DNA from 3 places in the Micromonospora sp. NPDC048839 genome. Region 2 is predicted to be linked to each of the others. Evidence: riboswitches for the same ligand, from Rfam matches in the RefSeq annotation. Region 2 holds a riboswitch; each other region holds the start of a gene.
The links. Region 2 has a riboswitch for cobalamin ahead of bluB (5,6-dimethylbenzimidazole synthase). Riboswitches for the same ligand answer to the same signal wherever they lie in the genome.
Positions count from the first base shown of each region.

Region 1: another riboswitch for cobalamin. It lies ahead of AB0C25_RS03900 (acyl-CoA thioesterase); the one in region 2 lies ahead of bluB (5,6-dimethylbenzimidazole synthase).
Region 3: another riboswitch for cobalamin. It lies ahead of cobN (cobaltochelatase subunit CobN); the one in region 2 lies ahead of bluB (5,6-dimethylbenzimidazole synthase).

Region 1 is NZ_JBEZGL010000002.1:150,245-160,378, reverse strand. Features, by position in the region: gene AB0C25_RS03910 (copper chaperone PCu(A)C) at 1-198, opposite strand, end outside; gene AB0C25_RS03905 (copper resistance protein CopC) at 263-2,356, opposite strand; cobalamin riboswitch at 2,487-2,702, shown strand; gene AB0C25_RS03900 (acyl-CoA thioesterase) at 2,833-3,345, shown strand; gene AB0C25_RS03895 (zinc-dependent alcohol dehydrogenase family protein) at 3,447-4,439, shown strand; gene AB0C25_RS03890 (DinB family protein) at 5,099-5,638, shown strand; gene AB0C25_RS03885 (GNAT family N-acetyltransferase) at 5,635-6,636, shown strand; gene AB0C25_RS03880 (HD domain-containing protein) at 6,665-7,243, opposite strand; gene AB0C25_RS03875 (transcriptional regulator) at 7,240-8,367, opposite strand; gene AB0C25_RS03870 (hypothetical protein) at 8,569-8,775, shown strand; gene AB0C25_RS03865 (hypothetical protein) at 8,816-9,034, shown strand; gene AB0C25_RS03860 (hypothetical protein) at 9,031-9,204, shown strand; gene AB0C25_RS03855 (hypothetical protein) at 9,302-10,134, opposite strand, start outside.
Region 2 is NZ_JBEZGL010000035.1:8,616-18,749, reverse strand. Features, by position in the region: gene AB0C25_RS35760 (hypothetical protein) at 1-696, shown strand, start outside; gene AB0C25_RS35755 (DNA-binding protein) at 921-1,130, opposite strand; gene AB0C25_RS35750 (hypothetical protein) at 1,616-1,834, shown strand; gene bluB (5,6-dimethylbenzimidazole synthase) at 2,006-2,632, opposite strand; cobalamin riboswitch at 2,661-2,861, opposite strand; gene AB0C25_RS35740 (bifunctional 5,10-methylenetetrahydrofolate dehydrogenase/5,10-methenyltetrahydrofolate cyclohydrolase) at 2,874-3,773, opposite strand; gene AB0C25_RS35735 (sigma-70 family RNA polymerase sigma factor) at 3,995-4,564, shown strand; gene AB0C25_RS35730 (CU044_5270 family protein) at 4,583-5,548, shown strand; gene AB0C25_RS35725 (FAD-dependent monooxygenase) at 5,570-6,682, opposite strand; gene AB0C25_RS35720 (DUF2332 domain-containing protein) at 6,828-7,763, shown strand; gene AB0C25_RS35715 (MerR family transcriptional regulator) at 7,842-8,783, opposite strand; gene AB0C25_RS35710 (dihydrofolate reductase family protein) at 8,831-9,394, opposite strand; gene AB0C25_RS35705 (DUF5522 domain-containing protein) at 9,589-9,843, shown strand; gene AB0C25_RS35700 (hypothetical protein) at 9,946-10,134, shown strand, end outside.
Region 3 is NZ_JBEZGL010000005.1:35,632-45,765, reverse strand. Features, by position in the region: gene ileS (isoleucine--tRNA ligase) at 1-914, opposite strand, end outside; gene AB0C25_RS11435 (hypothetical protein) at 1,078-1,740, opposite strand; gene AB0C25_RS11430 (metallophosphoesterase) at 1,761-2,573, opposite strand; gene AB0C25_RS11425 (hypothetical protein) at 2,593-3,123, opposite strand; gene AB0C25_RS11420 (hypothetical protein) at 3,356-4,069, opposite strand; gene AB0C25_RS11415 (RNA polymerase sigma factor) at 4,062-4,556, opposite strand; gene AB0C25_RS11410 (hypothetical protein) at 4,764-5,099, shown strand; gene AB0C25_RS11405 (MBL fold metallo-hydrolase) at 5,111-5,785, opposite strand; cobalamin riboswitch at 6,167-6,296, shown strand; gene cobN (cobaltochelatase subunit CobN) at 6,559-10,134, shown strand, end outside.

The DNA.
Region 1 (10,134 bases), on a different contig from region 2:
CTTGTCGGCCGCCTTGACCCACGGGTCACGAATGCCGAGCACACCGGCGTCCGGGTTGGCCGAGGCCGACGCGGACGGCGCGGGCTGCGCCGCCGACGGAGAGTCGGACGAGCCGCAACCAGCAGCGCCCACCGCCAGGATGGCGGCGGCGAGGACGGTGGCCAAGCGGCGTGGACCGAGCGGGTTGGTGCTGCGCATGTGTTCTTCCTCCGATGATTGCTGCTGGCGGGATGGTCGGCCGCAGCGGGGAGAAAGTTCCGGCTCAGGGCACGTTGATCGTGAACTCGGCGGTGTGGACCTTGCCGGCGACCTGGAAGTCGAAGAACGCCCGGTACCGGCCCGAGCTCGGGGCGGTCAGCCAGAACTTGACCGACCCGTCGACCAACTCCGGCTCGGGGTGGACGTGCACGTACCCGAGGTCGCCCTCGCGGACGACGACCAGGTGCCCGTACGCGCCCAGGTACGGCTCCAGCTGCACGGGCACGGTCGGGCCGGCGCTGACCTTGAAGTGCATCGGCGCCGTCACCCCCACCGTCGGGGTTCCGGTCATCGACACCGCGTACGGCCCGGCCGTCGCCTGGGCCTGCACCGGCGGCAACGCGGTCGGGGTGTGCGCGCCGGGCACGGTGTGGTCGACGCCCAGCACGAGCGGGATCTGCGTGTCGTTGGTCGCGGTGACGGAGAAGTCGGCGTAGACGCGATAGCCGCCGGGCCGGGCCAGTGTCAGGGGGACGCTCCAGGTGCCGTCGGCCGCCATCGTCGGGTGCAGGTGCTGGTACCCGGACAGGTCGCGGCCGACCACGATCAGGTGCAACGGCTTGTCGTGGACGACCGCGAAGCGGGTCGCCGGTTGCCGATCGGTCCCGACGATGCGGAACCGGTAGTCCGTGCGTACCCCGGGCGGTTGGGACCGCTCCAGTGGTTGCAGGGTGTACCCGCCGGCGCTGACCGTCGTCCCGGTCGCCAGCGTCTCGCCCGTCGCGCCGTCACCGCGATGCGTGTGCGGCCCGGTGCCCGCCGGGTGTTGGTGCCCGTCGTTCGCGGAGCCCACCTGCCCCGCGGCGGGCGGACCGCCCGCGGGCTGTCGGGCGTCGCGGCTCGCCGGGTTCTCGTCGCCGGTCCCGATGCGGGCCAGCCCGAAGCCGGCCAGCAGAGCGATCACCAGCCCGCCGACGAGCAGGGCCAGGTGGGTGTTGCTCAGCCGGGACCCGGGCGTCGCGGCGGCGAGGTCCGGGTCGGGCCGTGCTCCGGGCTCGACCGTCGGCTCGCCGTCCGTACCGGCGACGGTCTGATCGGTCGGCGTCGGATCCACCGCGACGCCCGTGCGGGCCGTGACGACCGTGTTGCCCTTGCGTGCCGCCGGCACGGTGGTGGGCCGTCGCTTGTCGCCCGTGGCCGGCGCGACGACGCCGGCCATGCCACCGAGAGCCTTGTCCCCGGCGGTCTTGCCCCCGGCGGTCTTGCCCCCGCTGGCCTTGCCGCCGGCAGCCTTGCCGCCGACGGCCTTGGCCCCGACGGTCCGGCCGGTGCCGGCCTTGTTCGTGGACCGGGCACCACCGCCGCGTCGACCGGAGGTCGCCGGCGAGGTACGGCCCCGGCCGGTGGGTCTGCCGGTGGAAGCCGATCGGCGACGCCAGACGATGTACGCGACCACCGCCCCGGCCGCCGCGACCGCCACCGCCCAGCCGGCCCAGGCCAGCGCTCCGGAACCGCTGTCCTCGGTCGACCCGGTCGACGGGGCCGCCGCGGCCGGCGGGGTCGACGCGTCATCCGCGGTGGTCGGCACCGCCGAGGCCTGCCCGGACGTGTTGTGCTGCTCGGTGGCGGCCACCAGCGCCGGGTCCGGCTGGGTCGACGGCGGGCTCCACCCCTTCGGCGCTGCCGCCACCCGCCCGTCGTAGCGGAAGGTCAGGGTGCCCCGCACGGTGTCGCCGTCCGAGGCGACCGACAGGTAGCTCACCGAATACTGGCCCTTGGCGGGCAGGTGGGCGACGGTCACCACCGCCGGGAACCCCGTCGTGTACTCCCGTGGCTCGAACTGCCCGTTGACCAGGAAGTACTCCCGTACCGGCTTAGCCAGCGGCTTCGGCTCCCCCTGTGACCAGCCGTCGTCGACCCGGGTGCCGTCCGGGGCGGTGACCGTGAAGAACGCGTTGGCGGCGGCCTTCTCGGTGAAGAAGAGCCGCACCTCCGTGAACGGCTCGCGCACGGTGGCGCCGCCCGCCGGTGTGGACTCGGCGAGGGTCCCGTGAGCTGCGGCGGGTTGGGCGGACGCGAGCAGGGCGACCGCCGAGGCGAGGAGGAACGCGAGGAGGCCCGAGACCACCCGCCCGCAAGTCTGGGGGAGACGACGCATCTGGATATCCTCACCCTCGCGAGACTTTTTTCAAGAGGTGGCGATCTTCTTCCTCCGACGACAAAAGTTGACGGCGAGGTCGCGGGCCGCCGCAGCGGGACGCCCCGGGTGGACACATTCCCTGGCCAGCTATGCTGCCGACGGCGCTGGTTCGCCCCGTCGTGACCGGCTGGGCGTCGCAAGAGGGAACCCGGTGGAAATCCGGGGCTGCCCCGCAGCGGTGAGTGGGAACGACCGCCGTCATCAGCACTGGGCACAACGGCCTGGGAAGCGACGGCCAGTAGGGGACCGGCCCGACCGGTCAGGCCCGCGAGTCCGAAGACCTGCCGGCGCCGCGTACACAACCGTGTGCGCTGCCGTCGGCCTCGCGGGTGGGCTGAGCGGGTGACGGGCCGGGCGTGTGGCGTACGGCCAGGTCCCCGTCAGCAGGTGTCCGCGACCCGGCGGTGTGGGTTCCCGAGGGACGGACTACCGCTGTGCACGACACCACCACGATCGCCGGCCGAGCGCCGTCGGCGTCGCACCTGACCCTGTCGCAGATCATGGACCAGCACCACACCAACCTGATGGGTACGGTGCACGGCGGCCGGATCCTCAACCTCATCGACTCCGTCGCCGGTGTGGTCGCCGCCCGGCACTCCGACGGGCCGGCGGTGACCGCCGCCATCGACGAGACGGCGTTCCTCCGCGCGGTACGGGTCGGTGACGTCGTACACGTCGACGCCCGGATCACCTGGGCCGGCCGCAGCTCGATGGAGGTCGCCGTCAAGGTGACCGCCGACCGGTGGGACCGGGCGGTGCCGCCCACCGACGTGGCCACCGCCCACCTGGTCATGGTCGCCATCGACGACGACGGGCAGCCGCGTACCGTGCCGCCGCTGCTGCCGGAGACCGACGGGGACCGGCGACGGTACCGGGAGGCGGAGATCCGCCGGGAGCACCGGCTGGCGCTGCGGCGCGCGCTGCTCGACGGCGCCGACGACGCCTGACGCGGTCCGCCCGTTGTGGCGGTGGCCGGTCCGAGGAACCCGCCCCACCGTCGATCCGGTCGGATAGCGTCCACGAGAGGCCCCGATCACGGAGAGTGTGGATGGCGATGCGCGCTGCGGTGCTGCGGGAGTTCGACGTTCCGCTGACGATCGAGGAGATCGACCAACCCACCCCCGAGCGCGGGCAGGTGCTGGTGCGGATCGTCGCCAGCGGGGTCAACCCGCTCGACACGAAGATCCAGGCGGGAAAGGCCGCGCACGCGCGTATCCGGCTCCCCGCGGTGCTCGGCCTCGACCTCGCCGGCGTCGTCGCGGCGGTCGGTGCGGACGTGACCGACTTCGCGCCGGGAGACGAGGTGTACGGGCTGTGCGGGGGCGTGGGCGACCTCCAGGGTTCGCTTGCCGAGTACGCCGCCGTGGACACCCGACTACTGGCCCGCAAGCCGAACACCCTCTCGATGCGGGAGGCCGCCGCCTTACCCCTGGCGGCGATCACCTCCTGGGAGGGGCTTGTCGACCGGGCCGGAGTGCGGGCCGGGCAGAAGGTGCTGGTGCACGGAGGCGCCGGTGGCGTCGGGTACGTGAGCGTCCAACTCGCTCAGGCGCGCGGCGCCGAGGCGTACGCCACGGGCGGGCCGGCGAGCATGCGTCTGATCGAGAGCCTGGGTGCGGTGCCCATCGACTACACCTCGACAAGCGTCGAGGAGTACGTGCAGAGGTACACCGACGGTGTCGGGTTCGACATCATCGCCGACAACGTGGGCGGCGCGACCCTCGACGCGTCGTTCGCGGCGGTGCGCACCTATCACGGCCACGTGGTCAGCGCGTTGGGTTGGGGGTCGCACTCGCTCGCCCCGCTGTCGTTCCGGGGAGCGACGTACTCCGGGGTGTTCACCCTGCTGCCGCTGCTGACCGGGCAGGGCCGCGAACACCAGGGCGACATTCTGCGCGAGGTCGCGGCGCTGGCCGATGCCGGCGCGTTGCGCCCGCGACTGGACCCACGCGCGTTCACGCTCGACACGGTCCTGGACGCCCATCGCCTGGTCGCCAGCGGCACCGCGAACGGCAAGGTGGTCGTGGACGTCGCCGGTTGAGATGCGGGGACCGCCCGTCCGATCCGCAGGGCGCGTCGCTGCGGGCCGCCCTTTGACCCTGGAGCCCTCTGCGACCCCTCGGGCGGCGTTGCCGGCACGCCGGGGCCTGCCCGGATCACACGCGCATACCTACCCCGGCCTCGTCGCACTGCTGCCGCACCCTGGCGCCTCGCAGGCGTCAGGGCGCTCGTGACGACCGATTGGGTAGTGGCAGCCGGATACCCTGCTGGATAACCGACCGGGGAGAGCCAATGGGCCTGTCAAGCCGTGAGTGCCCGGACTGCAGACGACGGGTGAAAGAGCCGTTTCAAGAGACGATCACCGGCCGCAAGGTCTGCCCGGACTGCGCCAACGCCCTCTTCATGGGCTCTGCTGCCGGCGCAGTCACGGGAAATGTCGGCTCCGGGTACGGAGTCTGGGCCATGCTCATGCGCAAGATCCGACGTTCGTCTGAGTGACGACCAGGACGACTGTGCTCGGACGTACGTGAACTCCGGTGGACTTTGAGGCAGCTCGATCCTTCTGGTCACCCCGCTCGCCGAGGACCGGTGGTTCCTTCGGGACGACGAGTCGAGCTTCGCCAGCGATGTGCCGCCGTCGAAGTTGGTGCACCCGCAACTCACTTGACTGGTGCGATCCGCCCGCGATTTGGTAGCGCCGTGAGCAAACTGTGGACCGCCCCCCAGGATGACCCCAGGATCTTCGGTCAGCCCGTCGGCGAGAAGGCAACCTACCGGGAGTATCTCGGCAACTACCGTCTGACCATAGAGATGAAGTGCGACGGACTGGACGCCGAGCAGCTCGGCCGACGCTCGGTACCGCCCAGCAGCCTGAGCTTGCTCGGCCTGGTCCGCCATCTGGCGCAGATGGAGAACCAATGGTTCCAGCGTGTGCTGCAAGGGCGAACCGACACACCGTGCCTTTACCAGCACGAGGACCACCCGGATTGGGACTTCGGGGGCGCGGTCCCCGACCCAGCGGTGGTGAAGGACGCCTTTGCAACCTGGAAGGCCGAGATCGCCAAGGCGGACGAATGGCTCGACGCCCTCGAGGAGGCCGACCTGGGCCGCGAGGTGTCGGTCGACGGTGGCAGCCACGCCACGCGCGACGTGCTTGTCCACGTGATCGAAGAGTATGCGCGGCACGCTGGCCACGCCGACCTCCTGCGCGAGTGCATCGACGGGCGAACCGGCCTGTGACCCACCAGGGCGGCAAGTCAGAATCGCCCACTCTCAATTTTTGTGAGGAGCAGTTCGGCTCATTGGCGGAGGCCGGCGTCACGATGCGGCTCTATGTGGGTGCCAGTGACATTGCCGGCGTCCAGGCCGTCCGTGCCGAGGCGCACCGGGCCGACGGCGATCTCTGGCTGCCCGGTCCCGATACCAGCGAGGACCCCAACGGCGTACACCCGTTCTGTCTGATCGCCCAGGCCGACTCGGGGCGAACCGTGGGCTTCACCTGGATGGACTGGTGGTCCGAGGCGGCCGATACCCGGGTCTACCTGCTGAGTGGATGCGTGAGCCCAGCGTGGCGCAGACGGGGCATCGGCAGCGCCATGCTGCGGTGGCAGGAGGCACAGGCCGTCGAGTTCGACGGCAGCAGGCCGGGCGGCGGCTGGAGCGTCTTCGGCGCGAACGTGGGCGAGCACCAGCCGGGCAAGCTGGCACTGCTGACAGCTCACGGTTACCGAATCGCGTTCACGGTCGTTGACATGACCCACGACCTCAGCGGTTTACCGGACGGCGACATTCGGCTGCCCGAAGGGCTCATCCAGCGTCCGGTCGAGGCTGCCCACCATCCCCAGATCCACCAGGTGATCGAGGAGTGCTTCGCGGGATCACGTAACGGCCACCGGCCCAGGACCTACGAGGAGTACCTCCGCGACGTCCAGGACATCGACATCTGGTGTGTCGTCTGGGCGGGGGACGACATCGCCGCGGTTGTGGTGAACGAGTTGCAGACCGACGGCACCGCGCTGACGCCGTGGGTTGCCGTAGGCACCGCGTGCCGCCGGCGAGGCGTCGGTCTTGCGGTGATGGGGCGCACGCTCCGTATTTTGGCGGAGGCGGGAGTCTCGACGGCCCGCCTCAGCACGATCGCGGAGAATCCGAACAACAGCGTTCGGTTGTACGAGAAGGCGGGATACCGGGTGACGGCTTGGCAACCCCGTTACCGCAAACCAGTCGAGGCGCGCTGAGCTGAGGCGGCGGGATCCCGCCGAAGGCCTACTCCTGCGGCGGGGGAGTGAGCCAGGCGAGGGGTTGTCCGCTGAGGGCGGCGTCGGCGAGGCGGTGGGCGCTGGCGGTCTTGAGTGCTGCTCGTGAGCTGTCGATCCAGCGCTGGACGTTGTCGATGCCCTGATGGCGGTACTCGACGGCTTGGACGAGGCATTCCAGCTTGTCGGCGTCGCGGGCGACGACGGCTTCCGGCGTCTCGCCGGCTTCGTACTCGGCGACGGCAGCGGTGATGACGTCGGCGACGGCCGGTGGGCAGGCCGCAACCTGGTCGGCGGTGACGGCGGTGTTGGGTACGGCGGTGAGGTAGCGCTTGGCGATGTGCGGGATGTCGGTGATCCGGGTTTCCTGAGTGTCGTGTAGAACGCACAGCATCGACACCCGCGCCGGGTCCGCGCCCTCCATGGCGGCGAGCATCATTCCGATGAGCGAGGTCCGGAACGAGTGCTCGGCAATGGATTCGGGGTGCTTGACGCCAGCGAACCACCAGCCGGTACGGGCGGCGCGTTTGAGGACGCCGGCCTCGAAGATGAAGCTGACTGCTCCGGCGGCGTCGTGGTCGTCGGTCATCTGCCCGTCCCTGTGCCGGTGAGTCCGTCCGCCCGCAGGCGATAGACGATAGAGGTTAGTTCCTGCCGTGACTGTGCGGAGATTCGATCACTGTCCAAGAGCGGGACACTCCGGTCGAGGAACGCCCGAGTCACGGCGGGGTTGTCGACAGCGAGACCGCGTCGTGCGGCCAGCAAGGCCCAGACGTTGTGGATGTTGAGGTCGACGAAGGGATGCCCTGGATCCAGGCGATGGACCAGGTGTCGAAGAAGGATTGAGCCATGCCAGTCAGCGAGCGCTTCGGGCATGAAGGAGTCGTCGCGGTGGCGGTACGGGATCTCGCCCACCCAGTAGGCCGAGTAGTTGAGGGCCGCTCGCTCGCAGGCATCGTCGGGGTGTGCGTGAGCGATGAAGTCCCGTAACGGTTCCGGGTCCCCCTGGTTGGCGAGGGACGTGACGACGGAGCGGGCGTCGGGCCACAGCGGTGACCAGGTGCGGAAGGTGGTCATGCGGCGAGCTCGGGCGGTGGTCTGGGTGAGCCAACCTGCTGCCGCCTTGGTGGGGTCCATGCCGGCGAGGAAGCAGGCTTGCCGGTGCAGCAGCACGTTCCGATGCCGTCCGGCTGCGGCGCGATCGGCGAGCACGTGTAGGTGAGCGAAAAACGCACGCTGCTCGTCGACGGGCAGGGTCGGCCCGGACGCGACTGGACCCCGCCGGGTATGGGCGATGGATAGACCTTTGGCGAAGGTCGGTGTCTGCCCGAGGACGGCCCAGAGGATCAAGTCGGCCAGACGGTGGGTGAGCACAGACCAGCCCAGCGGATGTTCGGCGAGGTCGCAGCGGTCGACGTGTTCGTTGAGGACGGCGGCGACGATGAGATCCGCCTCGGCGGCGTCGTCGAGTGCTGCGAGCAGAACGGTGTTCGCGCCAAGCCGCCCGAGCCGGCGTCGGACGGCGATCGCCTGCCCGAGCGGTACCGCGGTGAATGGCCGACGCCCGGACTCCCAGCTCTGCACCGTTACCCGGTCGACGTTGAGGTCGACGGCGAGCTGCTCCTGCGTGAGCGGGATGGACTCCCGGATCACCTTGAACAGGTAGCCGGTCACCTCGCCGCGATGTGGTGCTGATCGTCCGCGACCTGTCATCCATCATCCCTACGTTGACCCGTGGTCGACGTTTCGCCGTGAAACCAATCCTCCGGCAGCTCATCTGGCCTGCTCACTCGTACTGCGGGTGAGTCCAGCCGCCGTCGTCGTGATCGTAGCGTCGTAGTTACCGAACGTTCCAGATCCGGTCCCGTGGTTCGGGGTCGGCCATGGAGTGCTGCCTGGTGGAGGGAGTAAGTGATGCGAGACAGGACACCACCACGGCGACGAGTTTGCTACGACCAGTACCTGATCGCCGCCGCGATGACCCTGGCACGGCGACACCGCCCGGCGTGGTCGTGGCGGAAATGGAGCTGGATCTGCCGCTGTGGGGCGGAGCTGCCCTGTCGTAGCCGACACCGCATCCCGATCAACCGGGGGCACTGGCCCGCCGAGGAGGAGCAGTGAGCAACGAGGCGGAGCAGCGGATGCAGCTTGGCGGCTGCTCATGACCACGCACGGCCCGGTGCTGCCGATCTGGAGTTGCGGCGGCTGCGATGCGCCCTGGCCCTGCCGCACGCGGCAGCGCGAGCTACGCGCCGAGTTCGGCGACGCTCGGATCTCCCTGGCTCTCTACCTGGGTGCCCACCTGCTGCGGGCCTCCGAGGATCTGACCTGGGTGCCGGCGGGGCTGCTGCACCGACGCTTCCTCGGCTGGATTCGGTGAGCATCCTGCGACGCGGTGACGAGAAGTTCCACTACAGCGACGGCTCGCACAAGTGGATCCCGCCAGATCCGGACTACGACCAAGAGGTCTGGGACGAACAGGTCCGCCAACATAAGCAGGGACACCTGAGAAACGTGCACCCGAAGGTGCGGATCCAGCGGCTGGTCTGACGTCAGCAGTACGGGCAACGCTGCCAACCGAACCGAGTCAACAGGCGCGCCAACAGGCCGTCAGACCTCGCATCTAGCCCGCTCCGAGCGCCCGTCATCAGACTTTCTTACTGGCCCAATAGTCCCGCTCGGGCAGCAGGACCCAGTGGTCGGCGGGGCCGGTGATGCATCGGGCGTCGACAGGACGCAGGCCGACGAACGCGCACGCGTATGCGGGGGCCTGCGACTGGTAGAGGTAGCTGAGCAGGACCATCTGGCTGGTGTCTGTGCTCCTGGGGGCACCGCCGGGGTGCAGGTCCCAGCCGATCGTCTCCCCATCGCGGTAAATGCTGCCCTGGTTGCCGCTTTTCGGGTTCGCGTACAGGGCGTAGGCGATGGTGCCGATGGACAGCAGCCGACCGGTCAGGGGTGTCCGAGGCTGGTATCCCCACGGCTGGGTGATCACGCAGCCGCCGGGCACGTCGGTGACGCCGACGAGCAGCAGATCGCTCGTCTCCGAGAGCCAGAACCAGTCGTGCTCGTCGCCTGGTTCGGGATCCTCGTCGACGTCGACGTCGTAGTGGGCGAGTAGGTCGTCCTCGGTCATCGGGGTGCCGTCGAGCCGGCGGATCGCCTCGATCGCGTCGATCCCCGCGACGCAGAGAAGCCCGGTCCCGTCGTAGTGGTCGACCTGCAAACGGTCGCCCAGTTCACCGGCCAACTCGACGGCTTCCCGCTCGGCCGGGCTCAGCTCGACACCGGCCGGTGCGGCGCCGAACAGGTCGGGTTCGCGGCTGGCGAGGCTCAGCCGGCCGGGTGACCAACCGGCCATCATCGGCTGCCACGGGTCCGCACCAGCGGCCGCCAGCACCCGGGCGTTGTCGTGCCGCCGCGAGTGAACCGCCAACCACAGCGGGGACCGGTCGTCGGACAGGCAGTCGACATCGCTCG
Region 2 (10,134 bases):
CAGACCTCGGAGGGGTCGAAGGCTCAAGATGATCGAACTCCGCAAGATCATTCCCCTTCTGTGAGCGCGCCTCCATCAGCGAGCGCGGCTCCGTCGGCGAGTTCCCCGGTGGAGAAGGCGGAGCCGTGTGCTTCCACGGCTGGGATCGCACCCACACCTAGCGGAACGGGCGTCGTCGATGCCGTACGCCACGAGGGAGCGCTGGTCATCTCACAGGGCTATTACGCGGACCTAGATTCTCTTTGCCCTGACTGGAACGTCACAGACGTGCTCGGCACCAAGCAAGATGTCGGCAACAATGGCAAGGCTTTCGTCCGGAGTCCGAATGCTGGCACCCAGATCGCGGTGGTCGAGGCATCCGCAGCAGCGACCTTTAGCATGTGTTCGGCAAATACCGACTATGTCCCGAATGGTGCCATACCGATCAAAGAGTTGAGGGTGGGTGCGCGTTATTGTGTGCTCACCGACGCCGGCAGGAGAAGTCTCCTAACTGTCAAGCGGCTGCGTCCTGACGGCGGCCGCACTGCGGTCCACCTGGACGTTCGCACCTGGGCCGAGAAGCGTCCCAGCGAGGAGACCAACTATTGGCCCTGGGTGATTGCCGGCGCCATCATCTTGATGCTGGTTTCGGGGGGAGCTAAGAGCGCCGCAGGCAAGAATGACGACGAGGAGGTCGCCGGGAGCGGGAGAGCCTGAGGTGCCAACTGCGGGATACTGCGAATGATCCGCATCCAGGCACCTCCTCTGAAGTAAAGGGCCGACCCGCTGGGATTCTTGCTGTCGCGTACCACGATGCGTATTCAAGGACTCCGGGGATGACCTCTGGCTGGTGCCATGGAACTCTGACGCGTCACGTCACCTTCGAGGTCCAGGTACTGAAGGATCCAGTCCGGCAGGGCGTTGCGGTAAGCGCATCCGGGTCAGCGGTCTTCGTCGCCTTCGGTTGGGCGTGGTGGGCGGTTGTGCTTGGCCCAGTCGTCTACCTCGTCCGCATCCCAGATGGTCGTGCCGATCAGGCGGGCCATTGGCTCAGGGAAGCCGGGTCGGCGGGTGATCTGCAGTACCCGCTGCCGCGACACGTTGAACAGGGCGGCCAACTCGCCAGGCCCGTACAAGCGTGGTCGCTTCACGGTCTGAAACTAAGCGCAACTTACACTTGACTATCGTAACTTGCAGATTGACAAGACCCCGCCGAATGGTGTGTGGTGGAGTGGTCACGCCAGGCGACGGCGGGACAACTCGCCGGGAGGTCGGGTGCCGAAGCATGTGCCGTACGACGATTACCTGCTGGCGGTGGCGCTGACCTTTGCCCGGCGCCACCGGCCGGTCTGGTCGTGGCGGCGATGGCGGCGGACCTGCCGATGTGGGGCGGACCTGCCCTGCCGAGCTAGACACCGCATCCCGATCCGGCGCGGCCACTGGCCAGGGGAGGAGCAGGAATGATCGAGGATCACCTCGGGCGGCTCCTGTCCGTGGACTTGCCCGGCGTTGACGGCTTCTGTGCGGGCTATAGCTGGTGGCGGGCGTGGTTGTCCCCGTACCCCTGTTGTCAGGCGGAATGGGCCGCCCGCTGGCACGCCCGGTCCGCCGCCGGCCTCTCCCTGAACAGGGTGCAGTGACCACCCATGGCCCGGTCCTTCCGGTGTGGACCTGCGGCGGCTGTGACGCCCCTTGGCCCTGTCGGACCCGGCGTACCGAGCTGCGTGCCGAGTTCGACGGCGCGGCGGTGTCGTTGGGTCTCTACATGGCGTCCTACCTGGTCTGGGCCGCGGAGGACCTGACCTGGGTGTCCGCCGGGCTGCTGCACCGGCGCTTCCTGGGCTGGGTCCGGTGAGGTTATCCGGTGCGGCGGCGAGCGCAGGAAGCCGGCTCGATAACTTAATGCTGAGTAGTTGTGGGCGACCCGGTCTGACTACTCAGTATTAAGTGATCATGCCGATGGCGGTGGTGGCGGAGCCTGGCTACCGGCTCGCGCGTTCGCGCGCCCGGGGCTGCAGTCACCTGGTTACTCGGACCAACGATCGTGGTGGATCACCGACGACAGGGGACGTCGCTGACGCCACCCGTGCCGCTCCAGGTCCGGCGTCTGCTCCAGGTGGGTGACCGGGCCGAGGCAGAGCCACGCCACCGGGCGGACGGTGGCCGGGATACCGAGCAGGTCGCGCAGGAACGGCTCCCGGTAGAACGAGACCCAGCCGACCCCGAGCTGCTCGGCGGTTGCGGCCAGCCACAGGTTCTGGATCGCCAGACAGACCGAGTAGAGGCCGGCGTCGGCGATCGCGTGTCGACCGAGCACGGCCGGCCCACCCCGCTCCGGGTCGTACGTGACCACGACCGACAACGTCGACTCTCGTACGCCATCGATCTTTATTCGGGCGAAGCGTTCCGCCGCCGCACCGTCGAGAGTGGCCGCGAAGGTGTCCCGCTCCTGCTCCACGTGTCGGTGGAACTCCTGCCGCAGCTCAGGATCGCGGACCAGGATGAAGTCCCAGGGCTGGGAGAGGCCGACGCTCGGTGCGGCGTGCGCCGCCGTGAGGATCCGATCCAATGTCTCGGCGGGGATCGGCGCCCCGGTGAATTGGGCACGTACGTCCCGGCGGCGGTGGATGGTCTCGTAGAGTCCGTTGTTCAAGGCAGGCTCCCGCTGCGCTCGCGCCCCTGACGGGGCGATGACGCGAGGCCGGTCTTCGGACTCCCGGATCTCCGCTGGTCACCCGCCTTCCCAGCCCCTCAGGGCCAGTGGCTGCGTCTGGTACGCGTGGGTGGCAGCTCCCCGGTCACCGCGGCGGGCCCGTGCCGGACTCACACCGGCTTCCCGATTCTCCCCACTCGCGCGGGGCACCTCGCAACGTTTGTGCCACCGAGCAGCATAGCTACTGGCTCGCGCGCTCGGCCGCGCGCACGGCGTTGCGGAACAGCATCGCGACGGTGGTCGGACCGACCCCGCCGACCCGGGGCGTGATGGCGCCGGCGACCTCGGCGCACGCTTCGTCCACGTCCGGTAGGAGGCGCCGCCCTTCGTAGCGGACGCCGGCGCCGATGACGACGGCGCCGGGCTTGACGTGCTCGGGCCGCACGATCCGGGGTACGCCGGCGGCGGCGACGAGGATGTCGGCGCGGCGGGTGTAGCGGTCCCAGTCGGGCACGCCGGTGTGGACGACGGTGACGGCTGCGTTGGCGGTCGGGCGCTTCTGGGCGAGCAGCATCGCCAGGGGGCGGCCAAGGGTGGCGCCGCGGCCGAGGATGACGACCTCACGTCCGGCGACGGGGATCTGGTGGTACGCCAGGAGGGCTTCGATGCCGGCGGGGGTGCAGGGCAGCGGGCCGGGCAGGCCGACGGCGAGACGCCCCATGTTCAGCGGGTGCATGCCGTCGACGTCCTTGTCCGGGTCGATCGTCAGCAGCGCCGCGTCGTAGTCCAGATGCCCCGGTACGGGGTACTGCACGAGCAGTCCGTGCACGGCGGGATCGGTGTTGAAGCGGGCAATGGCCTGGTGCAGTTCGGCCTGGGTGGCGGTGGCGGGCAGATGCACGTGCGGGGAGGCGAACCCGAGCGCGGCGGCCTGGCGCTGCTTGATGGCGATGTAACCGGCGCTGGCGTCGTCGTCGCCGACGAGGATGGTGGCGAGGCTCGGGGTGATCCCGCGGCTGCGGAGTGCTGCGGCAGCGGCGGCGGTCTCGGCCAGGACGGCTTCGGCGACGGGTGCGCCCGGCAGGAGCCGAGCCGTGCCAGACGGGGTGTGGTGCTGCGCGGATCCACTGGTCGTGGTCATGACGGATTCTCCACGCAGGCGCCCAGGCGGTCGACGCCCGCGAGAGGCTCCCCGATGGTTTCACCATCCCCGTGCCGCCAGTCGCCGGTGCTTCGATCATGCCGCATCACCAGGGCGACTGCCCAACTGACCGGTCGTGCCGCCTGCGGCCGGGGGGTTTGGTAACACCCGCGGTCCGGCTTACGAAGAAGGGGTGTGACGGTTACGAGAGGGGACGGCCTGTGAGTGAGCCCAGCGAAGTGGGGGGTGACCTCGCCGGCATCGGGGCCGATCCGGTGGCCTTCGAGGTCTTCTACCGGCGGCACGTGGAGGCGGTGGGCCGGTTCGTGGCGCGTCGGGTCGACGACCCGCACCTCGCCGCCGACCTGACCGCCGACGTGTTCCTGGCGGTGATCGAGTCGGCGGACGGCTACCGGCCGGACCGGGGCAGCCAGGTCGGCTGGCTGTACGGGGTGGCCCGCAACGTCATCGGCGACGAGCGGCGTCGGGCTGCCCAACGGCTGCGGGTGACCGGCCGACTGGCCGGACGACGGGACCTGGGCCCCGATGACATCGCCCGCATCGAGGAGCGGATCGACGCCGAGTCGGCGGCCCGCCGCACCTGTCGAGCGTTGAGCGAGCTGCCCGAGGGCACCCGAACGCTCGTCGAACTCGTCGCCGTGGACGGCCTCAGTGTCGCGGAGGCGGCGACCGTGCTCGGGATGTCACCGGTCGCTGCTCGGGTCCGCCTGCATCGTGCCCGTCGCGTCGTTCGCGCCGTGCTCGCCCAACCGGCCACCACCCTCGCCTGACAAGACGGAGCTGACGCCATGAACAAGATCGAACAGTCGACCGAGGGTTTCGAGGAGCAACTCCTCAGAGATCTGACCGCCCACGTCGCCCGACGGGCCGAGGTGGCTTCGACGGGCCGTTCCGCCGGACGTTACACCCGGTTCCTGCGCGGTTGGCGACTCGCCGGAGCGTTCGGGCTGGCCGTCGTCCTGACCGCCGGTGGGCTGGCCGTCCAGACCATGCGGGTGGGCGACAAGCCGCCGCCCACGGCAACCGCGTCGGAGATCCTCCGGATGGCGGCGGACGCCGCCCGGCAGCAGCCCGAGCTGACCGCGCGACCCGACCAGTACGTCTTCACGGAATCCCTCGCGATAGTCAGGGACATGCCGGCCAGCGGCCCGTACCGGACCATCCGGAGCGAACTGTGGCAGTCGGCCGGCGGAGTCGCGTACACGCAGGGACGCTATCGACCGGAGACCGATCCGAACGGGTGGAGCGAGCTGACGGAGCTCCGCCTCGGTGATCCCGGGGATCCCGACAAGGAGCTCGACGCCTTCCAGTCGCCGGCGTACCACGGCGACCTGCCCACCGATCCGGACGAGCTGCTTCGATATCTCCGGGACCACCCGGTCGACCTGCATCTCCCCGAAGGAGCCGACGAGGAGGCCGTCTACGGGGACGAGAGCATGGTGTACACCACCGCGCGGATGATGCTCCAGGGCTACGTGCCGCCCCGAACGCTGGCGGCGCTGTTCGAGTTGTTGGCACGGGAGCCCGGGGCGGTCGTCATCTCGGGCGACGTGGTGGACGCCGCCGGTCGCCATGGGGTGGCGATTCGGATGCCCGGCGTGATCGGTGGGCACGATGACGTCCTCTTCGACCGGGACACCCACGTCTACCTCGGCCGCCGAGGGTCGGTGGTGCGCGACGGCAAGGAGTCCGTGCACGCGGCCGTCGCGCTCCTCCGCATCGCCATCGTCGACCGGCCGGGTCAGCAGCCCTGAGCAGCACCCGGCGACGGCGGTTCAGGGCTGGGCGAACAGCGGTCCGTAGTTCGAGCGGAACATCTGCTCACCCAGGCGGCGCATCACCAGGTCGCGGAGCGCGGGCGGGAGCCCGGTGGCCCTGTCGCGGCGGTGGGTCTGGTTGAGCACCCAGTCGGTACGCGGGCGTCGCCGCGCCTCGTACCCGCGCAGGGCTTCGGCGATGGACCCGGCGGCGGCCAGCGACGCGGCGAGCACGACGGCGTCCTCCAGGGCCATCGCCGCGCCCTGGGCCATGTTCGGCGAGGTGGCGTGGGCGGCGTCACCGATCAGCAGCACCGGTCCCCGGGACCAGGCGCCGAGCACGACCTCCTGGTTCGGGCCGGCGTGCAGGGTGCTGTCGTCGTGGTCGAGAGCCTTGAGCATGCTGGCGACCGGCTCGGTGAACGTCGCGGCCACCTCGTCGCGCCAGCCGGGTCGGTCGGCCACCGGGCCGTCGTTGTAGTAGCAGTAGGTCTGTTCGGCGCTGATCGGGATCGTCAGGAACTGCCGACCGCGCCCCAACTGCACCGACCAGACCGGCTCGGCGTCGATCCGGGGAGCGATCCACCGGTACGCGTACTGGCCGAGGTCGCGGGCCGCCGGAGCGTCGAAGGCGAGCCGCCGGACCGTCGAGTTCACGCCGTCCGCGCCGAGCACCAGGTCGTACCGTTCGATGCTGTGGTCGTCGAACTCGACGGCGACCCGGTCACCCTCCTCGGACAGCGCGACCGGGTGGCGGTCCCAGCGGATCGGGGTGTCCCCGACGCCGGCGAGCATCGCCCGGTGCAGGTGCGCCCGGGGTAGCGACACGCACGCCCCGACGCCCTGCCACAGCGCGGTCACGTCGATGTCGAAGAGGCGACCGCCGCGCTGGTTGGCGCTGCGCTGTCGGGTGATCTCCACGGCGACGTCGGCGACCGGCTCCCGCAGACCGAGTACGGCGAGCACGCGGGTCGCGTTGCCGGTGAGGTAGATGCCGGTGCCGGAATCGGTCGGCCCGGGTGCCCGCTCGACCACGTCGATCGTCGCGCCCCAGTCCCGCAACGCGGCCACCGTCGCGAGCCCGGCGACACCTCCACCGACGATCAGTACCCGGACACCGTTGCCCCGCACGACACACTCCTCCCCGTTGCCCCACCCGCACCCCCGCTGAGCTGCTGCTCAACGGGCCGGCCGCCGCAGCACTCTACGAGGGCGGTGAGTCGACACACGGGAATGGGGGCTGAATTTCCGAGGAATGGGCTGCGACGATCAGGGCATGACGACCGCTGAGGCGTACGCCGAGTTCGGCAGCCGCGAGGCGCGTGGGGTGTCGCCCACGTACGAGCGTCTGGCGCAGGCCGTCGCCCGTGACGACGCGCTGCTCGCCCTACTCGACAGGCTCCCGCCGAACAAACGGCAGCCGAATCTGCTGTTCGGAGTCGTGCGCTGGCTCGGCGGCCCGGTCGACGACCCGGTCGCGTTTCACGAGTACGCGGTGACGCACTGGCCCGCCGTCGAGGCGGAGCTGCGCACCCGGGCCACCCAGACCAACGAGAGCGGCAGGTGCGCGGTCCTGCTGCCGGTGCTCGCCGCGCTGCCGCAGCCCCTCGCCCTGCTGGAGATCGGTGCGTCCGCCGGGCTCTGCCTCTACCCCGACCGGTACGCGTACCGCTACGGCGAACACGAGGTCGGCTCCGGCGCGCCGGTCCTGGAGTGCGCGGCCAGCGGGTTGGTGCCGCCGGCCCGCGTACCCCGGGTGGTGTGGCGGGCTGGTCTGGACCTCAACCCGCTCGACGTGACCGATTCCGGCGACGTGTCCTGGTTGGACGCCCTGATCTGGCCGGAGCACGCGCACCGGCGGTCCCGGCTGCGTGCCGCGGCGGCGGTCGCCGGCACCGATCCTCCGCTGCTGGTCCGCGGTGATCTGGTGGACGACCTCCCGGCGCTGGCCGCCCGCGCGCCGGCCGACGCGACGCTCGTGGTCTTCCACACGTCAGTGCTCTACCAGGTGCCGCAGCCGCGCCGGGACGCGTTCGTCCGGCTGGTCCGTGAGCTGCCGGGCCACTGGATCGCGAACGAGGCACCGGAGGTGCTGCCGTACGACGGGTTGCCCGACCCGCCGAGCGACGCGCTGCACAACGTCCTCGCGCTCGACGGGCAGCCGCTGGCCTGGACCCGAGGCCACGGCCAGGCGATGACCTGGTTCGGCTGAAGCCGCCCAGCCGCCCAGCCGCCCAGCCGCCCAGCCGCCCAGCCGCCCAGCCGACGCGGCCGAGCCCACCCGGCCGGCTCAGCGAACCGGTTCGGGCATCCGGGCGTGCAGGGCCCGGATGAACCAGTCCACCGCCGGCGCGGTCGCCTCGCCTGTCGACCAGCCGTTGAGCACCGCCACCAGGTCGAGGTAGCGGTCGCGGCGGGGATCGTTGGCCGGCACCAGCCGGTCGAGCAACCGCTGACGCAGGTCGGCGTCGTCGGAGTGACCGTGCAGGTTCGCGTACCGGCTGGTGGCTGCCGCGACCACCGGATCGGCGTCCGGGCTGGTCGGGTCGAGGCCGGTCGCGAGGGCGGGGGCCACCGCGTCCCGGACCACCGCGACGGCGTCCGGGCGGGGAAGCCCCGGGACGTCGTGGTCGGCGGCGTGCTGCCGCGCCAGTCGCCGCATCCGGGCCCGGAACTCCGGATCCCGACACACCTCGGCCAGCTCCAGCCACGCCTCGACCTGCTCGGTGGTGGGGTCGTCGGGAAGTTCCGGTGTCATCGAGACGAGCACACCCGGGTACGCGGGCTGGTCGCCGAGGCCGGCGAAGACGCCGGCCAGGAAGTCGGCGACCAGATGACCCCGTTCGCGGGCGGTGAGCCGGGCCAGCCGGTGCAGCTCGTCCACCTCGGCCGGGCCCGACCCGCGCCTCGCCGCGACGGTGAGCACCGCCTGGCGTAGCCGCAGCACCCGGATCTGCACCGCCAACGCCTCGGCGTGCGCGGCGGCCACCTCGGGCAGGGGCACCTCGCGGTCCACCACCCGCCGGATGGTGGCCAGGTCCACGCCCAGGTCGCGCAGCGTCCGGACCAGGTCCAGCCGGGCAACCGCCGCGGCGTCGAAGAGGCGGTAGCCGGTCGGGCTCCGGTCCGTCGGTGGCACGATGCCGCTGTCGGCGTAGTACCGGATGGTCTTGACGCTCAGGCCGGTACGTCGGGCCAGCTCGCCGATCGTGTACTGCTCCGCACCGCTCATGCCCCCACCCTCACGTCTCCCCCCGGTGGAGACTCAAGCGACAGCCGTCAGCGAGCCCGCTCGTGGCGAAGTAGGACCACGCCGTTGCCGAAGACGCGGCTCTCCGCCAGTCGCAGGTCGGTCGGCGCGTCGGCGTCCGGGAAGAGCCGGCGACCCCGGCCGAGCAGCACCGGGTGGACGTAGATCCGGTACTCGTCGATCAGGTCGTGCCGAGCGAACGTCGCGGCCAGGTCGGCCCCGCCGAGCCCCAGGTCGCCGCCGGGCTCGGCCTTGAGCCGTCGTACCTGCTCCGGGTCCACCTCACGGACCAGCGTGGCGTTCCCGTCGACATGGTCGAGCGTGCGGGAGTAGACGATCTTCGGCATGCCCCGCCAGATGCCCGCGAACTCACGCGTCGGGGCACTGCTGGTGGGGTCCTGGTCGGCGGTCGGCCAGAAGTCGGCCATCAGCTCGTAGCTCACCCGGCCGTTGAGGAACCCACCCATCGGCGCGATCACGTCGTTGAAGTGCTGGTGCAGCTCGTCGTCGACCTGGTGCCACCCGATGTCGCCACCCGGTCCCTCGAAGAACCCGTCCAACGACACGCTCATGTGCACAACGATCTTCCGCATCGCGTCTCCTCGGTGCTCGTCACAGCCTTCGGTCCCCCGAGCATCGTCGGACCCTACGACGAAACCGGCGGCGTGTCCCGCCTTCGACGCAGCGGAGAGCAGACCACGAGTCCGACCCGGTAGAGCAGCACTCCCCAACCGGGCCGGGCCAGCGGTCCTAGACTGCTGCTGGTGAACGGGAAGGACTGCTGCTGGTGACCGAGGAGCGACGACCCCTGGCGGATCGGCCGCTCACCGAGCCGCACCCGTCCCGGCTGTCGCCCGCGCACCCCGACCGGGCCCGAATCCTCGCCACGCACGCCGCCGCGCTGACCGCCGGGGAGGCCGGCTATCTCGACCCGACGACGGGGTTGTTCGTGCTCAGCGCCGGTTTCCTGGCCCGGCGCGGCACCTGCTGCGGGCGCGGCTGTCGGCACTGCCCGTATGTGGATGGTCCACTCTCGGAATAGGCGTAAACGAGGACTTCCGCGCGACACCTACACCCCGTACGGTGTCCGACGGACATCCGGCGGGCGCCTTCCGCCGTCGGTCGGTCGGCGAGAGGGTGGAGCGTGCGCGGGCGGATCGTGGTCGGAGGGCTGGCGGGGCTGCTGGTGAGCGGCTGCGCCGCCGAGGCCGAGCCGGTGGCGGTGCTGCCGCCGCCGGTGCCGATCGCCGTGGACGTGGCGGCGGCGTCCTCCGGCGGCGCCTGCCGGCTGTTGGACTTCGCGGTGATCGAGCAACTGGTGAAGGTGCGCTTC
Region 3 (10,134 bases), on a different contig from region 2:
TCCACCAGGTCGAACGGCCGCTCGTACCGCAACCCCTCCAGGGCCGACCCCGGTACGGTCGCCAGGATCTCCGCCTCGTCACCGAGCACCCGCCGGGTCAGCGGTTCGGCGACGACGAACGTGCCCTGCCCGGTGCGGGCGAGGGTGTACGTCACCGTCGGATGGACGGCGACGGCGGTGTTGGACACCAGGGTCCACGGGGTGGTGGTCCAGATCAGCAGCTCGACACCGTGGTGTCCGGCCACCGCGTCCTGCACCGGGAACCGCACGTACACGGACGGGTCGGTGACGGTCTCGTACCCCTGCGCCACCTCGTGGTCGGACAGGGTCGTGCCGTCGCGGGTGCAGTACGGCGCGACCCGGAAGTCCTCCACCAGCCGGCCGGCGTCGTGGATCTGCTTCAGTGACCACCAGACACTGTCCACGTACTCGGGGGACATCGTCTGGTACGGGTGCTCCAGGTCGATCCAGTACCCCATCCGCTCGCTGAGCTGGACGAACTCGTCCACGTGCCGCAGCACGGAGGTGCGGCACCGGGCGTTGAACTCGGCGATGCCCATCTTCTCGATGTCGGGCTTGCCGCTGAGCCCCAGTTCCTTCTCCACCGCGAGCTCGACCGGCAGGCCGTGGCAGTCCCACCCGGCGCGGCGGGGCACCGAGAAGCCGCGCATCGTCCGGTACCGGGGAAAGAGGTCCTTGAAGACCCGCGCCTCGATGTGGTGGGTGCCCGGCGTGCCGTTGGCGGTCGGCGGCCCCTCGTAGAACACCCACGACGGACCGTCGGCAGTCTGCTCCAGGCTCCGGTCGAACACGTTGTTGGTCTGCCACCACTCGATGACCGCACGGTCCATCCCACCAAGATCGATCTTGGTGGGCAGTGGGACGAATGGCGACTTCGACGGACCGTCTGGCACCGACGTTCTCCCTACACTCCACATCCGCTCGCGCGGGCATCAGCTCACTGCCCACACGGGGACGAAGCGCCGGGCGGATGGCCAGGCCTCCCCCGGTGATGGCCGGATCGGTGCCGATGCCGCCCAGCATAGCCGTCCGTAGGTGGAGCCAGTGGCCGGTGCGCTAGTCCCGCAGCCAGACGCGGAGCGGGCCGGTGGTGGTGAAGCCGGCGGCGAGGGCCGCCGCCAGGTCGGGTGTGGTCTCGTAGCCGACCAGCGGCGCGTCGGGCACGGTGGCGCACACCGCGCGCCAGATGTCGCGGGGGTCGTCGGTGCGGGTGAACACGTTGGAGACGCCGTACGGGCCGTCGCCGCTGAGTACCGCTCCGCCGGTGAGCACACCCCGGTCGTCGTGGCGGGCGAGCACCCGTACGCGGGGGTCGGCCAGCAGCGCGGGGCGGAACAGCTCCGCACCGCCGTGGGTCGCCGCCCAGACCACCAGGTCGTCGGCGCTGGTGACCGGGGTGAGGGGTTCGTCAGCCGGTGGCGGCGACGGTGGCCGGTGGATCCACCGCGCGTCGAAGAGCACCCGGAACCCGTACCCGGACAGGTCGAGGTCGGCGAAGCTGTCCTTCACCGACGCGCCAGGCCCCGCGTCGATCCGGGCCAGCAGGGCACCGGTGTCGACGCCCGGCCGCAGGGTGACCGCGTCCGGATACCACGGCGGCGACCGGTGGGGGACCGACCAGGCGTCGGCGTCGGTACGGCCGGCCAGCCCGTGGCTGCCGCAGACGATGTCGCACCATTCGGCGTTGTCGCGGGCCGCCGTCCGCACGTCGTCCAGCACGTCGGGCAGCCTAGTCAGGGTCAGCGGAGTCGAGTGAGCAGGATCCGGCCGCCCTCGTAGACGCCGCCGTCGATGGCGATGACCCTGTCGTCGGCGTAGCGCAGCGCGACTGTGACATCCTGCGGCGCCACTCCGAAGTGCTTGGTGAGGGTGCTGTGTCCGTGGACGAGCACGCTGCCCCCGAGCGTGCGCAGCATCATCGACACCGGGTCGTCGGGGTTCGTCGGCACGGCGTCGCGAAAGGCGCCCCGGTCGCTCATCCGGCCACAGAAGTCCCGCCACGCCGTGGGGTCGTCGGAGCCCAGGGCCGCGCTGACCGCCGCGTTCACGGTGGCCACGCTGGATCCCAGTTCCAGGTACCGGACGGTGTCGGAGTGCACGAGCAGGAACCCGTCGACGACCGCGACCGCGGGCAGCCGCGTCATCCAGTCGACATGCTGCGGCGTGAGCTGGCGCAGGTCCTCCGCACGTCCGCCGAACCGGGTCCAGCCACCCTGGAACCCACCGGGCTCGTCCCACCCGGCAACGGGCCTGGTGCCGAACCGGTGTGCGGCGAGCAACTGCGCCTCGTGGTTACCCAACAGCACCCCGACGTGGCCGCCCGCGGCACGTGCGGAGACCGCGAGCCGCTGGATGTCGGTGATGACGCCGACACCGTCCGGGCCGCGGTCGACGTAGTCGCCGAGCAGCCACAACCGCGCGCCACCCCCGGACCAGTGGCCGGTGTGGTCGACGAGCCCAGCCTCGCGAAGGGACTCCCGGAACTCCGACCGGTGACCGTGGATGTCCGCCGCCACGTACAGCGGCGTCATGCCGTCGAGCAGACTCACCATGGCCGCCACGGTACGTAGCTCAGGGGGCGTAGACTAGGTCCATCGTGTCGGTGTGCCCGGACCAGCGCAGGTCGAGATGCCAGCAGCCGGCCTGCGGCATGTCGATGATCGACGGCCCTGGCCCACCGGCGACCTCTCGGGTCACCCGGGTGGCGGTGCCGTCCAGCGTCGCGGTGATCACCAGGGTCGCCGGTGCCGTCGGGTCGGGTGACGTCGTGGCGGCACGGGCCACCCACAGGATCTTGTTGTTCGACCCGTCGCTTCGCACCTGGCGCAGCGGATGAGCGAACAGCACCGCCACGATGTCGCCCTTCGCGCCGAAGACGTGCGGTCCCCGGCTACTCCCGTGGAACCCGGCGTCCGCCCAGTCGGGCAGCGACTCCACCTGGACAGGCGAATGACAGCCCGTCGCGGCGTTCGCGGTGCTCCCGGCGTTCGCGGTGCTCCCGGTGGCGGCGGGCGGTGCGGCCGACCCACCGTCGGTCGCGGTCGCGCATCCCGCCAGCAGAGCCACCGATGCCGCCAACAGCGGCCTGCCCCATGAACCCATCTCGACCCTCCGGTACGTGTCGACGACTCACCTCATCTTCAGGACACCGGCCGCGCCCGTCGGGTTCCTAGGGCGTGTTTCGGACGTGTCGGTCGAGCCGAGCCGGAGTCCAGGCGTCGTCCGGCAAGGCGGAGCGGTGTCCGGATACCGGTGTTGTATCCGGACACCGCGACAACGCAGCCGGGCGGCGGCTGGGCCCGGCGCAGGCCGGCCAGCACGTCCGAAACACGCCCTAGCGCAGTGAGCGGGCGATCTCGATCGCCTCGGCCCTGGTGACCGCGCCCTCGAGCCGGTAGCTGACGTCGGCGTCCTGCCAGATCAGCGTCGAGGCGGCAAGTCGGGCGCTCTCCTTGCGGACCACGCCCGAACGGTCCACGTACGACAGCACGTGCGGGCCCTCGACCCATACCGCGAAGTCGCCGCCGACCTCGACCCAGTCGGCTCCCGGCGGGATGACCTCCTTGTGGAAGGACAGGTTGAGGCGACCGTCGAACGCGTCGACGCGCAGCGCGCCGCCGTCGTAGAGCAGCGTCGCGACCCGGCAGGTGCCCGCGGGGTCGGGGTCGGCGACCAGCACCCGCTCGGGCGGACCCAGCTTCGCCGGCAGACGGATCGGGAACCGTACCGCCCGTTGTGCCTCGTCCAGACCGGCGACCCGCTGCCCGGGCAGCGGCGACGCGACGCCGCCGGGCACCGTCGGCGCGGGCGCGACGGCAATGCTGACGCCGGCGAAGCGCAGCAGCCCGGTGACCGCGTCGGCGACGGCGGCACGGGTCGGCGGCAACACCGCCACCAGCAGCAGGGCGGCGAGCGCCGCCGCAGCGAGCGGACGCCACCGTCGCACCGGCCGGTGCAGCCGCCCTCGGACCTGGGCCCGCACGTCGGGCGGCTCGGGCGTTTCCAGCCAGGCGGACAGGTCCCGCAGTTCCCGTTCGAGGTCACCCATGCCGGACCTCCTCCCGGTCGAGCAGGCCGCGAAGCTTCGCCAGTGCCCGGGACGTGCGCGACTTCACCGTGCCCCGGGGCCAGCCCAGTGCCGCCACCGTCTCCTCCTCGCTGAGGTCGAGGAAGAACCGGCAGACGATCACCTCGCGGTCGCGTACCGGCAGTTGCCGCAGTGCCCGCACCAGGGCGGCGCGGCGCTCCCCGGCGAGGACCGCACCCACCGCGCCGTCCTCGGCGAACTCCGCCGTCGGGTCCGCCGCCGCGGCGCGCAGGACGAGCCCGTCGCGGCGGCCGCGCGACCGGTGCAGGTTGCGGGTCTCGTTGGCGACGATCGCGAGCAACCAGGACCGGAAGGACGACTCGCCCCGATAACGGGACAACTTGCGGTACGCCTTCACGAACGCCTCCTGGATGACGTCCTCGGCGTCCGAGCCCGCGCCGAGCAGCGCCGCCGTCCGGTACGCGGACGCGGTGTGCCGGGCGACCAGGAGGTCGTACGCCTCCAGGTCACCGGAGCGAGCGCGGGTGACGAGCGCGTCGTCGTCCAGGGGAAACCTCCGTTCGGGTCACACTCATGACACCGCCCACGCGTGGCGGGTTCCACCCCCGTCGGGTCAGCTGTCTCCCATCCGCCGTGCAGCGTATTGCCAGGATTCGGTGCTGCACTGGAGGGGCGTCGAGGGAAGGGGTGGGGCATGAGCTGGTTCAGTCGCCGGTCACGGGGCGCCGAGGCGACCCCGACGAAGCTGGACCGGGAGGCGACCCGGGATGACCTCGCCGCGCTGGAGGCGTTCGTCACGAGCCGGCGCGGGGTGGAGTTCTACCTGGAGCCGGAGACCACCGCGACGGACACCACGGTGGTGGCGATCGCCCACGACGGGGAGTGGATCCGCCGACGCACCGGCACGCCCCGCGCGGCCGGGTCCATCGCCCGCAAGCACGCGGTGCCGCTGTACGAGGCGGGCCGCACCGGCTACCCGGAACGGATGCGGGTGTGGAACCGCGCACACCCGGAACGCCACGCCCGCTGAGGCCCGTCCGCTCAGGCGGCCTCGACGACCGAGCGGGCCTGCTCACGTGTCATCGGCTCGGCGTGGCTGGAGACGTACCAGTGGTAGGTGTCGTCGAGCAGTCGCCGGACCAAGTCGAGGTCGATGCCGTCCTCCGGTCGGCGCAGGTGTGCCGGCGGCGGGTAGAAGCAGTCGCCCAGCAGCATGACGCCCGAGTCCGGCACCAGCACCACCGTCGAGTCCGTCGCGTGGCCGCCGCCGACGTGGCGTAGCCGAACCCCGACCGGCAGCTCGTCCAGATCGGCGAAGACCCGGGTGGGCGGCAGGATAGCGAAATCCTCCCAGGAGTCCACCGCGAGCGCCCGGGCCCGGAAGCTCGGGCCGAGGCGTGGATCGGCGTGTACCTGCTCGCGCAGGTAGCGGTGACTCCACGGGCGGGCGGCCTCGGCGCGCAGCAACGGTACGGCCGTCTCGTGCCCGACGATCTCCACTCCGGGCCAGGCGCAGGCGCCCCAGACGTGGTCCCAGTGGTGGTGGGTGTAGACGAGCCAGCGCGGCTGCGGAAGGCCTGCGGCGGCCAGCGCGGCCTGGATCTCCCGGGCGTGCGCGGGGCTCTGCCCAGCGTCGATCATCACACTGCCGTGCTCGTCGGCGACGACGGCGACGCCGGCCTGGACCGCGTCCGGGTCCGAGCCGCCAGGGCAGATCCAGACCCGACCGGCGAGGTGGTGGAATCGGGCGGCGCTGATGGTGATCGACCCCCGAGATTGATCGCGGACGTTGGGCCAGTGATCACCGATCCTAGGTGACCGCGCCGGATGCCACCGTCCCGCGAACGATAGGCGCAGGCCAGGGGACGTGCGCGCGTCCTTTGCTCTGCTTCAACCGACGCACCAGTAAGGCGTCGCATTGTTGCGCGGGTTGAAGCAGAGCAAAGGACGCGGCACATTGACCTGACGCCGGCGAAGCAGGGCTTCCTCGCCCGCAACCATTGGTAGTTTTCGATGGATGTCGCCCGCTTCGCGACGTCGGGTCGGCGTTGACCGGCGGCGGAGGGGTGTGGCAGCATTCGCGGCCTGACGGCAGTGAAGGAAGTCGGTGCGATTCCGACGCGGTCCCGCCACTGTCACCGGGGAGCGATCCCCCCTCGTGAGTCACGACCGTGTGTCTGCGGTTGGAAGGCCGGGGGAGAGCGTCGATCCGGAAGCCAGGATACTTCGGCCGTCGGGATGTACCCCAGGGCGTGGACACCCGAGGAGGACCCGATGACGCACGGCGTCTCATTCATCGACGATCATCGTCGCACTGCACTCCGGGGCACTGGCTTCCGGCACCGCTGAGCCGAGCGCCCGGCGCTGACCGGCCCCGACGCCCGTGTCGGTGCGTCCGGCCGCGCCGTCGTACCGGCTGACGCCGCACCCACCCGCTTCGTCCAGGTCGCCTCCGTGAGCGGCCAGGGCGTGACTCCCCGGAGCCCGCCGTGCGCATCCTGCTGCTCTCCACCGCCGACACCGACCTGCTGGCCGCCCGAGCCAGCGGCGCCGACTACCGGCTCGCCAACCCCGCGCGGGTCGCCGCCGACGAGGTACCCGCCCTGCTCGACGGGGTCGACCTCGTCGTCGTACGCCTGCTCGGCGGTCGGCAGGCGTGGCCGGACGGCCTCGCCGCGGTGCTCGCCACCGGTGTGCCGACGGTCGTGCTCGGCGGCGAGGCGCTGCCCGACGCGGAGCTGATGGCCATCTCCACAGTGCCGTCCGGGGTCGTCACCCAGGCGCTGGCGTACCTCGTCGAGGGTGGGCCGGACAACCTCGGGCAGTTGGCCCGGTTCCTCTCCGACACGGTGCTGCTCACCGGCGAGGGGTTCGCCCCACCCGCGCCCACCCCCGCGTACGGCGTGCACGGCGAGCACCCGACCGACCCGCAGCGGCCCACCGTGGGGATCGTCTTCTACCGGGCGCACGCGCTGGCCGGCAACACCGGGTTCGTCGACGTCCTCGCGGACGCGGTCCACAACGCCGGCGGCAACCCGCTGCCGATCTTCTGCGGCTCGCTGCGAGGGCTGACCACCGGCGCGGGACCGCTCGGGCTCTTCGCCCGCTGCGACGCGCTGCTGGTCACCGTGCTGGCCGCCGGTGGCGCAGTCGCCGCGGACGCCTCCGGGGGCGGCGACGAGGACGCCTGGGACGTCGGCGCCCTGGCCGCCCTGGACGTGCCGATCATCCAGGCGCTCTGCCTGACCAGCACCCGCGAGCAGTGGGCCGGCAGCGACGCCGGGCTGTCCCCGTTGGACGCGGCGATGCAGGTGGCCATCCCCGAGTTCGACGGCCGGATCGTCAGTGTGCCGTTCTCGTTCAAGCAGATCGACGCCGACGGGCTGTCGGTCTACGCGGCCGACGCCGACCGGGCCGCCCGGGTCGCCGGGATCGCCGTGCGCCACGCCCGGCTGCGGTACGTGCCCGCCGCCGACAAGCGGGTCGCCGTGGTGCTCAGCTCGTACCCCACCAAGCACTCCCGGGTCGGCAACGCCGTCGGGCTGGACACCCCGGTCTCGGCGGTCCGACTGCTCGCCGCGCTCGCCGAGGCCGGCTACCACCTGGGCGACGCGCCGGTGCCCGACGACGGCGACGCCCTGATCCACGCGCTGATCGCCGCCGGTGGACACGACGTAGAGTGGCTCACCCCGGAGCAGTTGGCCGCCGCCGAGGCCCGGATACCGGGGCAGACCTACCGGCGGTGGTTCGACCAGGTCCCCGCCGAGCTGCGCGAGCGGATGCGGGAACACTGGGGTGAGCCGCCCGGCCAGCTCTACACCGAGAGCGGCGACATCGTCCTCGCCGGGCTGCGCTTCGGCAACGTGGTGCTGCTGATCCAACCGCCGCGCGGCTTCGGGGAGAACCCGATCGCCATCTACCACGACCCGGACCTGCCGCCGAGTCACCACTACCTGGCCGCGTACCGCTGGCTGGCCGCCCCGCTCGCGGACGGCGGCTTCGGCGCGGACGCCGTGGTGCACCTGGGCAAGCACGGCACCCTGGAGTGGCTGCCCGGCAAGGGCCTCGGCCTGGCCGCCGACTGCGCCCCCGACGCGGTCCTCGGTGACCTGCCGCTGGTCTACCCGTTCATCGTCAACGACCCCGGCGAGGGCACCCAGGCCAAGCGCCGAGCGCACGCCGTGGTCATCGACCACCTGGTGCCGCCGATGGCCCGCGCCGAAACCTACGGCGACCTGGCCAAACTGGAGCAACTGCTCGACGAGTACGCCACCGTGCAGGCCCTCGACCCGGCGAAGGTGCCCACCGTGCGGGCGCAGATCTGGGACCTCGTACGCGCGGCGGAGCTGCACCACGACCTGCACGCCGAGGCGATGCCCGACGCGGACGACTTCGACGAGTTCGTGCTGCACCTCGACGGGTACCTCTGCGAGGTCAAGGACGTGCAGATCCGCGACGGGCTGCACATCCTCGCCGACGCGCCCACCGGTGAGCCCCGGGTCAACCTGGTCCTCGCTGTGCTGCGCGCCCCGCAGATCTGGGGTGGCGCCCGCTCCCTGCCCGGCCTGCGGCAGGCGCTCGCCGTCGCGTACTCCCTCGACGAGCAGGAGCTGCTCGCGGCACCGGGCGAACGACTGGCGGTGCCCACGGCGCTGACCGACGTGGTGGACGGGCCGGCCGGCACCGCCGCCGACGCCGTCGACCTGATCGAGGCCCTCGCCCGGCGGTTGGTCCTCGGCATGGAGACGCTGGGCTGGGACGCCGAGGCCGTCGACGCGGTGGTCACCGAGGTGACCGGCCAGTCGATCCCGGACGTCGCCGCCGTGCTGCACTTCGCCGCCACCGAGCTGGTGCCCCGGCTGGACCGGACCACCGACGAACTGACCAACACCCTCGGCGCGCTCGACGGGCGGTTCGTGCCGCCCGGCCCGTCCGGTTCACCCACCCGGGGCCTGGTCAACGTGCTGCCCACCGGCCGCAACTTCTACTCCGTCGACCCCAAGGCCATCCCCAGCCGCAACGCCTGGGACGTCGGGGTGGCCCTCGCCGACTCGTTGCTGGCCCGGCACCTCGCCGACACCGGGGCGTACCCCCGCTCGGTGGGTCTGACCGTCTGGGGCACCAGCGCGATGCGCACCCAGGGCGACGACATCGCCGAGGTGCTCGCGCTGCTGGGCTGCCGGCCGGTGTGGGACGACCGGTCGCGGCGGGTCACCGGCATCGAGGTGGTGCCGACCGCCGAGCTGGGCCGGCCGCGCGTCGACGTGACCGTACGCATCTCCGGCTTCTTCCGCGACGCGTTCCCGCACGTGGTGGCGCTGCTCGACGACGCCGTGCGGCGGGTCGCCGCCCTGGACGAGCCGGACGAGGACAACTACCTGCGGGCGCACGTAGCCGCCGACCTGGCCGAGCACGGTGACGAGCGGCGGGCCACCGCCCGGATCTTCGGTTCCAAGCCGGGGGCGTACGGCGCGGGCCTGCTGCCCCTGATCGACGCGCGGACCTGGCGCAGCGACGCCGACCTGGCCGAGGTGTACGCGGTGTGGGGCGGCTACGCGTACGGCCGGGGCCTGGACGGGCGGGAGGCGCGCGCCGACATGGAACGCTCCTTCGCCCGGATCGCGGTGGCGGTGAAGAACCAGGACACCCGCGAGCACGACATCGTCGACTCCGACGACTACTTCCAGTACCACGGCGGGATGGTGGCGATGGTCCGTCACCTCACCGGCACGTCACCGCAGGCGTACGTGGGTGACTCGGCGATGCCGCACGACGTGCGCACCCGCACGCTGGGCGAGGAGACCCGGCGGGTTTTCCGCGCCCGGGTGGTCAACCCGAAGTGGATCGCGGCGATGCGCCGGCACGGCTACAAGGGCGCGTTCGAGCTGGCGGCCACGGTGGACTACCTGTTCGGCTACGACGCCACCGCCGGCGTCGTCGACGACTGGATGTACGAGCACCTGGCCGCCGCGTACCTGTTCGACGACACCACCCGGCAGTTCCTGGAGCAGTCCAACCCGTGGGCGCTGCGCGGCATCACCGAGCGCCTGTTGGAGGCCGCCGAC